Regions from separate parts of the Anaerosalibacter sp. Marseille-P3206 genome, predicted to be linked through region 3. Evidence: a T-box and tRNA genes for the amino acid it is inferred to sense, from the RefSeq annotation. Region 3 holds a T-box; the other regions hold tRNA genes.

Region 1 (3,206 bases), 420 kb from region 3:
TTATACTTTCCACTTAAGAGATGATGTTAAGTTTAGTGATGGAGAACCATTAACAGCAAAAGACATTGAATTTACTTACATGGTTCTATGTGACCCAACTTATGATGGAAGATATACAGATCAAGTAAGTCAAATTGTTGGACTTAATGAGTACAGAGATGGTAATGCTGAAAGTATTGAAGGTATCAAAGTAATTGACGACCACACTATTTCATTTACATTTACTGAAGCACTTACAACACATATTTGGGACTGTAGTTTTGCAATAATGCCAAAACATGCTTTTCCAGAATACAAAAAAGGAAATGTAGAAGCTATAAAAGAACAAATGCAAACTCCAATGGGATCAGGTCCATTTGTACTTGAAAAATTTGAACCAAAACAATATATAGAATTTAAAGCTAACCCAGATTACTTCATGGGAGCTGCAAAAGTTGATAAAATTATTTTCAAATTTACTACTGGTGAAACATCTATGTCAGAAATTGAAAAAGGAACAATTGACGTTCAAATCCAAGTTCCACCTAAGGGAGAAAACAAAGAAATTATTGAAGGTACTGGATATGTAAATATAGTTGAATATCCTCAAAATGGTTATGGATACATGGGATGGAACTTAAGAGATGAAAGACTTGCTGACAAGAGAGTTCGTCAAGCATTAATGTATGGATTTAATAGACAACAATTTGTTGATGTATACTATCAAGGATATGCAAAAGTATGTAATGTACCTATTTCACAAGTATCATGGGCATATACAGATGATATAAACGACTATGCATATGATCCAGATAAAGCTATAGCACTTCTTGAAGAAGCAGGCTGGATGCCAGGAGCAGATGGAATCAGAGAAAAAGACGGCAATAAATTAGACTTTGTATGGGATACTTATACTGATAGTAAATTTGTTGAAACTATGATTCCAATGTTAAAAGCTGATTGGGAAAAGATTGGTGTTAAGGTAGAACCAAACTTAATGGAATACAACTCATTAGTTGAAAAAGTTTATGATAAACGTGAATTTGATATGTACAATATGGCTTGGTCATTAAGTATTGATCCAGACGCATTAGAATTATTCCATTCTTCACAAGATATTCCTTCAGGAAATAACTCAGTTGGATTTAGAAATGAAGAAAATGATAAGCTAATGGAAGCTGGAAGAAAAGAATTTGATCAAACAAAACGTGCTGAAATTTATCATGAATGGGCTAAATTGATGAACGAAGAACTACCATATATGTTCTTAACTCAAAACTTAGAATGGGAAGCAGTTAATGAACGTGTTAGTAACTGGAACACATCACCATATGTAAGCTTTACAAATCGTAATGTAATACTAAATGTTGAAATAGCACAATAATTTTTATTGTAATAAAAATATTAATAAAATAAAAACCCGGTTTTCCGGGTTTTTATTTTATTAACAAGGCTTATTTTCTATTATTTAAATTTTTTTCAAAAAAATATTGACAAGCAAATTGGTTGTGTTATAATAAAAAGGTAAGTTTTTTAGAAGCTATGCGGGAATGGCGGAATTGGCAGACGCGCTAGACTTAGGATCTAGTGTCTTTGACGTGGGGGTTCAAGTCCTCTTTCCCGCACCAACTAAACCAGTGGTTATTCCATTGGTTTTTTTCATATTATAGAATAATAGAAAACAAATAGATTACTTTGATATACATATATTTTATGATATAATTTTATGGTATAATAGTTTAACTTAACTGGAAAATAAAAAAAGTGATTAAGGAGGAAAATAGATATGAATTCTGTTTTAGAAAAGAAAGAGAATAATCGTGCAACCTTTACTATTGAAGTGAGTGAAGATAAATTTGAAAAAGCAGTACAAAAGGCATATATGAAATTGAGAGGTAGATTCAGTATACCAGGTTTTAGAAAAGGTAAGGCACCAAAAAAAATTATTGAAATGAATTATGGTGAAGGTATATTTTATGAAGAAGCGTTAAATATTATATTACCTGAAGAATATGAAAAGGCTATTGACGAATTAGAACTTGAACCAGTAGATTCACCAGAAGTTGATATTGAGCAACTAGAAAAGGGAAAACCAGTTATTTTTAAAATTGAAGTTACTATTAAACCAGAAGTTACTTTAGGAGAATATAAAAACATAGAAGTTGAAAAAGTGGAGTATAATGTTACAGATGCGGATGTAGAAAATGAAGTTAAAAACCTTCAAGAAATGAATTCAAGATTAGTAGATGCTTCTGATAGAGAAGCAAAGGAAAAAGATATATTAAATGTTGATTTTGCAGGCTACATAGATGGAGAGCAATTTGAAGGTGGCACAGCAGAAAACCAACAACTTGAAATTGGATCTGGAAGATTTATTCCTGGTTTTGAAGAACAATTAATTGGCAAGAAAAAAGGTGAAGAAGTAGATGTAGAAGTTACTTTCCCAGAAGATTACTTTGAAGACAGTTTAAAAGGCAAAAAAGCTAATTTCAAAGTTACAATCAATGATATCAAAGAAAAAGAGCTTCCAGAACTTGATGATGAATTTGCAAAAGATGTAAGCGAATTTGATACATTAGAAGAATTAAAAGCAAGTATAAAAGAAAGACTAGAAAAGGAAGCTAAAAACAAAGAAGAAATTGAAAGAGAAAGCAAGGTAATAGAAAAAGTAGTAGAAGCATGTCAAGTAGATATACCAGAAGTATTAATCGAAAATCAGGTTAAAAATGAAATAGGACAATTTGATTACAGATTGAGATTACAAGGACTTTCAATTGATAGATATTTTGAATTGACTAATTCATCAATTGAAGATTTGAAAGAACAAATAAGACCATCTGCTGAAACAAGAGTTAGAACAGAACTTGTATTAGAAGAAATAGCAAAAGTCGAAAATATTGAAGCTTCAGATGAAGATTTAGAAAAAGAATTGGAAAGAATGGCTAAAGAATATAATCACGAAGATGTAGAAAAATTCAAAGAGGATATGAAACTAGGAGATTTAGAATACTTAAAGTCGGGTATAATTAGAGATAAGACCATTGAAGCATTAATGGAAAATGCAAGGTTTATGTAAATATAATTGGGAGGGGTATATATGGCTTTAGTTCCAGTAGTAGTTGAACAAACTAATAGAGGAGAAAGATCCTATGATATTTATTCTAGGCTCTTAAAAGAGAGGATTATATTTTTAGGAGAAGAAGTAAATGAAGTTACTGCAAACTTAG
Region 2 (3,206 bases), on a different contig from region 3:
TCTTATTTAAAGAAAATTTGCTAATATATAATGGTTGTAAATGAACTGGACATACTTGTACACATTTACCACATTTAATACATGGTGCTACTGGTTGTGGTTTTACTTCTTCTTCAGTTAGTATCAAAATACCTGAAGTTCCTTTGATAACAGGTATTTCATCTGTAAATTGACTTAATCCCATCATTGGTCCACCCATAATCAGTTTTCCAGGAGTTCCTTTATAACCACCACATTGTTCAATTACCTCATTAAAAGAAGTTCCAATTTTTACAATTAAGTTTTGTGGTTCCATAATTCCTTTTCCTGTAACTGTAACTATTCTCTCATATAATGGTTTTCCAAATTTAATAGCTTCTGCTATTGCATTTGCTGTACCTACGTTATCAACAACAACGCCAACATCCATTGGAAGTCCTCCAGATGGTACTTCTCTTCCTGTTACTGCGTTGATAATACGCTTTTCATCTCCTTGAGGAAACTTTGCCTTTAAAGTTACTAATTTAATATTTGTTTCCCCAGCACAGGCCTTTCTCATTGAATCAATAGCATCAGGCTTGTTATCCTCTATAGCTATAAAACCTCTATCTACTTCAACAGCCTTCATTATTGCTTTTAAACCTAATACGACCATTTCAGGTCTTTCTAACATTAATCTATGGTCAGCAGTAAGGTAAGGCTCACATTCTGCTCCATTTAATATTATGGTGTCGATTTTCTTCTCTGGTGGTGGTGATAATTTAACATGAGTAGGAAATCCTGCACCACCCATACCGGTAATTCCAGATTCCTTAATGATTTCAAGTACTTCTTTGGAACTAAGGGATTCTAATGTACCCTTTGGTTTCACACTCTCATCTAATTCATTAGTTCCATCTGACTCAATTGTTATACAATTGATATTCATTCCAGTAGGTGTAGTCATAGGTGCTATTTTTTTAACAATACCAGCTATGCTTGAATGAACAGGCGCTGACACAAATGCCTTAGCTTGTCCGATTTTCTGTCCTACTTTTACCCTGTCACCAACCTTTACCAGTGGATCACAAGGAGCTCCAATATGTTGTTGTAAAGGTATAATAACCATTTCTGGTTCTTTTGCACTTTTAAGGGGAATTCCTTGTGTTAATTCCTTATAATGAGGAACATGAACTCCTCCTTTAAAAGTAAGATTCTCTAGCTTCATCTTTTCCACCTCTCTTAATGATATTGTAAAAAAGGCTTCTATAATTTTTAATCCATGAAGCCCTTTTAACTTTTAACACATTTAAAAAATTAAGTACTAATTTTATCAAATACTTTTTTTAGTAAAACGGAAATATCATATTAAAAGACCCATAAATCTTCATTTGGGTCTCTTTCATTATGATATTTTAATTATAGCACTATTTTATAAACTTGTATATATTGTTAAAAAACTCACATAGTAGGCCTTTATACTTAAATAAAATAAATAAAAAAATAGGTTTAAGATATTTATTATAAAGTAAAAATATCTTAAACCTATTTTTAGTTGGTGCAGAGGAAGGGATTCGAACCCTCACAGCGTTTCCACCAATAGCCCCTCAAGCTATCGTGTATACCAATTCCACCACCTCTGCATAGATTTAAATCATTGTCTCAACTACTAATAGGTGGAACAGCAAATTACATATGCTAATTCCACCTTTTTTACAATCATTCATCCATAGTAATATTATAAACATTTTTTAAATATTATCAACCCTTATTTTTTATGGTATTCACTGGAAATATACCATTCTTCAATATTAGAATATATATTAAAAAAAGTAGGAGATATATTTCCTTTTATTTTCTTATCTACAAGTATTGATTTATTTCTAAAATAAAGGCTCACATAGGGTAGTTCTTCTACGATATGATTTTGTAACTTTTTATAGGCTTCACTTTTCATATTCCTATTTGGTGCACTAAAAGCGCCCACCAATAATTCATCCATTTTTTCATCACTATATCTTATAAAATTTGTTCCTTGTTTTATCTGAGACGAATGAAAAGCAAAGGACAAATCAGGAATACTTGCCAAATTCCACCCTAATAATGCTACATCAAAGTTTCCTTTGGAAATCTTTCCTTGAAACTTTTCCCATTCATTGTTTATCATTTCATCTGTTAGCTTATCAGGAATATTTGTATTATAATCTTTTATTACCTCTATTCCAATAGCATTTAAGTTCTCTGCAATCATATCAGCTGCTTTTATTCTAAGCAAGTTATTGTTATCTGTTGTCAATGTTATAGAAAGCTTATTCCCAGATTCATCTCTATAAATTCCATCAACATTAGTCCATCCGGCGTCTTCTAATATTTTTTTTGCAACAGTAGTATTATATCCATAGGCATTAGCATCTTCACTTACAAGCCAAGAATTAGGGTGAATTGGAACATCAATTTGAGTAGCATGTCCCAAATATACTTTTTGTATTATATCTTGAATATCTATACCATAAGCAATTGCCTTTCTAATTGCAACTCCAGATTCTCCTTGGAACATCTTCTTTGAAAAGTTAAAAGCTAGAAACTCATAGTTCTGCCCAATATATTCATATATTTTAACTCTTTCACTTTGTGCATATTTCTCCCAATCAATACCTACTGTATTAGCTAAATCTATCTGTCCTGTTTCAAAAGAAGTGAGAACCAATTCATCATCATCTAACATTTTGCCTATAATAGTTTCTATATAGGGTTTACCTTTCCACCAACTCTCATTTACTTTAAGTTTAATAGTTTTCAACTTCTCATATTCATCAAATTTGTAAGGTCCAGTTCCAACTGGAGTTATATTACTTGCTAAAGCATTTAAATAAGAGTCTTTTTCACTTTTTCCCATTGCAAATCTATGTTTTGGTATTATTGGAAATGTCAATATTTCTAATGCATTACTATAACTTTTATCAAATATTATTTTTAAAGTATAATCTCCTGTTACATTTACATCTAAAACATGACGTATATCAGATGAACCAAAAGGTTTAACCCCACTCAAAATCAAACTCCTATAAGCCGACTCACTACTTCCAAACTTTATCGAATCAATAGTAAACTTTACATCCTCTGCTGTAAATTTCTCTCCATCATGCCAGAACACATCATTCCTTAAATTTATATTAACTATTTTGCCTCCATTTTCTAGTGAGTAATCTTCTACCAAAACATTCTTTACATTCATATCATTATCTAAT
Region 3 (3,206 bases):
GATGACCCTGCCCATTGAGGCATTGTATCAGTTTCCCTTGTAGCTTTTCCACCACATTTAGGACAAGTAGTCTCTACCCAGTCTGTAATCTTAGCTAGTGGTGATTCTCCATTATCAGTTGGTTCATAGTTTTCAACTTCTGGTAACATTAATGGAAGTTCATTTTCTGGTATAGGTACCCAACCACATTTATCACAATAAACTAGAGGAATTGGTTCTCCCCAATATCTTTGGCGTGAAAACACCCAGTCTCTTAATTTATAATTAGTTTTTCTTTTACCTAATCCTTCTTCTTCTAACCAATTGCTTATTTTTTCCTTTGCCCTATCTACTTCCAACCCATCCAAGAAACCAGAATTTACTAATATACCAGTTTGAGTATCGGTATAAGCTTCCTCTTCTACGTTTCCTCCTCTTACCACTTCTACAATTGGTAAATTAAATTTCTTTGCAAATTCCCAATCTCTACTATCATGAGCTGGTACAGCCATTATTGCTCCTGTTCCATAACTCATAAGAACATAATCAGATGTCCAAATAGGTATTTCTTTACCTGTAGCTGGATTTATTGCTTTTAATCCACTTATCTCTACTCCCGTTTTTTCCTTAACTAATTCTGTTCTTTCAAAATCGGATTTTTTACTACTTGCCTCTTGATACCTTCTTATTTCTTCCATATTTGATATTCTATCACTATACTCATTGATAAGAGGATGTTCAGGAGATATTACCATATAAGTAGAACCAAAAAGTGTATCTGGACGTGTAGTAAATACCCTCAACTTTTTATCAGTACCACTTATTTGAAAATCCACTTCCATTCCCTTAGATCTACCAATCCAGTTTATTTGCTGCGCTTTAACTCTTTCTATATAATCAACCATTTCTAAGTCATTTATAAGTCTATCAGCGTATTCTGTAATTTTAAGCATCCATTGGTTTTTTACCTTATGAACTACTTCTCCTCCACAACGCTCACATACACCATTTACAACTTCTTCATTAGCTAATCCAACTTTACAAGATGTACACCAATTTATTGGCATCTCTTGCTTATATGCTAGGCCTTTTTCAAACATCTTTAAAAATATCCACTGAGTCCACTTATAATATCCAGGATCTGTTGTATTCATCTCCTTTGACCAATCAAAAGAAAAACCTATTGATTTAAGTTGACTCTTAAATCTAGCCACATTTTTTTCTGTAACTACTTTTGGATGTATTTTATTCTTAATAGCAAAATTTTCAGTTGGCAAACCAAAAGCATCCCAACCCATAGGATATAATACATTGTATCCTTGAAATCTTCTCTTCCTTGACACAACATCAAGAGCTGTATAAGGTCTTGGATGACCTACATGAAGACCTTGACCTGATGGATAAGGAAACTCTATTAATGCATAAAACTTTGGCTTTGACTTATCATTACTTGTTTTAAATACTTCTTTTTCATCCCAAATATCGTGCCACTTTTTTTCAATCTGCTTTGGATTATACTCTGTCATTTCATAACCTCCTTCAATTTTTTAAATAAAAAAACCTTCATCTCAAATATAGAGACGAAGGCAATCTTCGCGGTACCACACTAATTGGTAGACAATATATCTACCCACTCATAATTTTAACGGTTTCAACCGGCTAAGGCTACGTACAATTCACCTTAACAGCTCAAGGACGAGTTCAGCTTTACTTCTACTGCTTTTCACCAACCAGCAGCTCTCTGTATGAAGATGGGGCTTACTACTTCCTTTCAAAGCATTACTATTATATTACAAATTTCAATAAGTCAATTTGAAACGTATTATAACAGATATAAAATATTAAATCAAGGTACATTTATTAAAATTCAGCTGACCCTACAGTCCTTGGGAAAGGTATTACATCTCTAATATTACTCATACCAGTTATATACATAATAGCTCTTTCAAAACCTAAGCCAAATCCAGCATGTTTAGTACCACCATATTTTCTAAGCTCTAAATACCACCAATAGTTTTCCTTATCCATACCTAGTTCTTCTAATCTCTTTTCAAGTATATCTAATCTTTCTTCCCTTTGACTTCCCCCGATTATTTCTCCAACTCCTGGTACTAATAAGTCCATAGCTGCTACAGTCTTTCCATCATCATTTAATCTCATATAAAAAGCTTTTATATCCTTTGGATAATCAGTTACAAACACTGGTTTTTTAAATATTTTTTCAGTTATATATCTTTCATGCTCAGTTTGTAAGTCTATTCCCCATTTAACAGGATATTGGAATTTCTCTTTTGATTTTAAAAGTAATTCAACTGCTTCAGTATAAGTTATACGTTCAAAATCAGAATTTACTACATTATCAAGTCTATCAAATAAGCCTTTATCTACAAAAGAGTTGAAAAACTCCATTTCTTCCCTTGCATTTTCCATTACATAATTAATGATATACTTCATCATATCTTCTGCCAGTTCCATGTCATCTCTTAAATCAGCAAAAGCAATTTCTGGTTCCACCATCCAAAATTCTGCTGCATGTCTTGCTGTATTAGAATTTTCAGCTCTAAAAGTTGGCCCAAATGTGTATACATTTCTAAAAGCTAGTGCATAGGCTTCTGCTTCTAATTGTCCACTTACAGTTAAATTTGTCTCTTTTTCAAAGAAATCTTCACTAAAATCAATTTTATTGTCTTCATCAAGTGGTAATTTATTTAAATCTAATGTTGTAAGCCTAAACATTTCTCCAGCACCCTCAGCATCACTAGAAGTAATAATTGGGGTATGAACATAAACAAAGCCTCTCTCTTGGAAAAACTTGTGTATTGCATAGGCAACTAATGATCTTATTCTAAATACTGCTGAAAAAGCATTACTTCTTGGTCTTAAATGAGCTATAGTTCTTAAATATTCAAAACTATGTCTTTTCTTTTGAAGTGGAAAATCTGGTGAAGAATATCCCTCAACTTTTATATTTGTAGCTTTTATTTCAAAAGGCTGTTTTGCCTCTGGAGTAGGATCTAAAACTCCTTCTACCACTATAGACGAACTAATAGGTAATTTTGTTATTTCCTTAAAGTTATCTAACTTCTCATCAAAAACAACTTGAAGATTTTTAAAAAAAGTTCCATCATTAACTTCGATAAAACCAAAAGCTTTAGAGGATCTTAATGTTCTAATCCAACCTTCTATTCGTATTTCTTTATTTAAATATTTATCTGTCTCTCTAAAAA

Evidence for each region. A T-box is a leader RNA that pairs with one kind of tRNA and senses whether it is charged. The one in region 3 lies ahead of leuS (leucine--tRNA ligase), so its partner is inferred to be a tRNA-Leu.
Region 1: it encodes a tRNA-Leu, which carries the amino acid that the T-box ahead of leuS (leucine--tRNA ligase) is inferred to sense. The anticodon was not compared.
Region 2: it encodes a tRNA-Leu, which carries the amino acid that the T-box ahead of leuS (leucine--tRNA ligase) is inferred to sense. The anticodon was not compared.

The regions. Positions count from the first base shown of each region.
Region 1 covers NZ_FUHM01000002.1:712,672-715,877, reverse strand. Annotated here, with positions in the region: gene BQ9840_RS04765 (peptide-binding protein) at 1-1,363, shown strand, start outside; tRNA gene BQ9840_RS04760 (tRNA-Leu) at 1,524-1,607, shown strand; gene tig (trigger factor) at 1,766-3,055, shown strand; gene clpP (ATP-dependent Clp endopeptidase proteolytic subunit ClpP) at 3,077-3,206, shown strand, end outside.
Region 2 covers NZ_FUHM01000001.1:28,561-31,766, reverse strand. Annotated here, with positions in the region: gene rsxC (electron transport complex subunit RsxC) at 1-1,186, opposite strand, end outside; tRNA gene BQ9840_RS00230 (tRNA-Leu) at 1,515-1,601, opposite strand; gene BQ9840_RS00225 (peptide ABC transporter substrate-binding protein) at 1,727-3,206, opposite strand, start outside.
Region 3 covers NZ_FUHM01000002.1:290,230-293,435, forward strand. Annotated here, with positions in the region: gene leuS (leucine--tRNA ligase) at 1-1,505, opposite strand, end outside; T-box leader at 1,553-1,763, opposite strand; gene asnS (asparagine--tRNA ligase) at 1,840-3,206, opposite strand, start outside.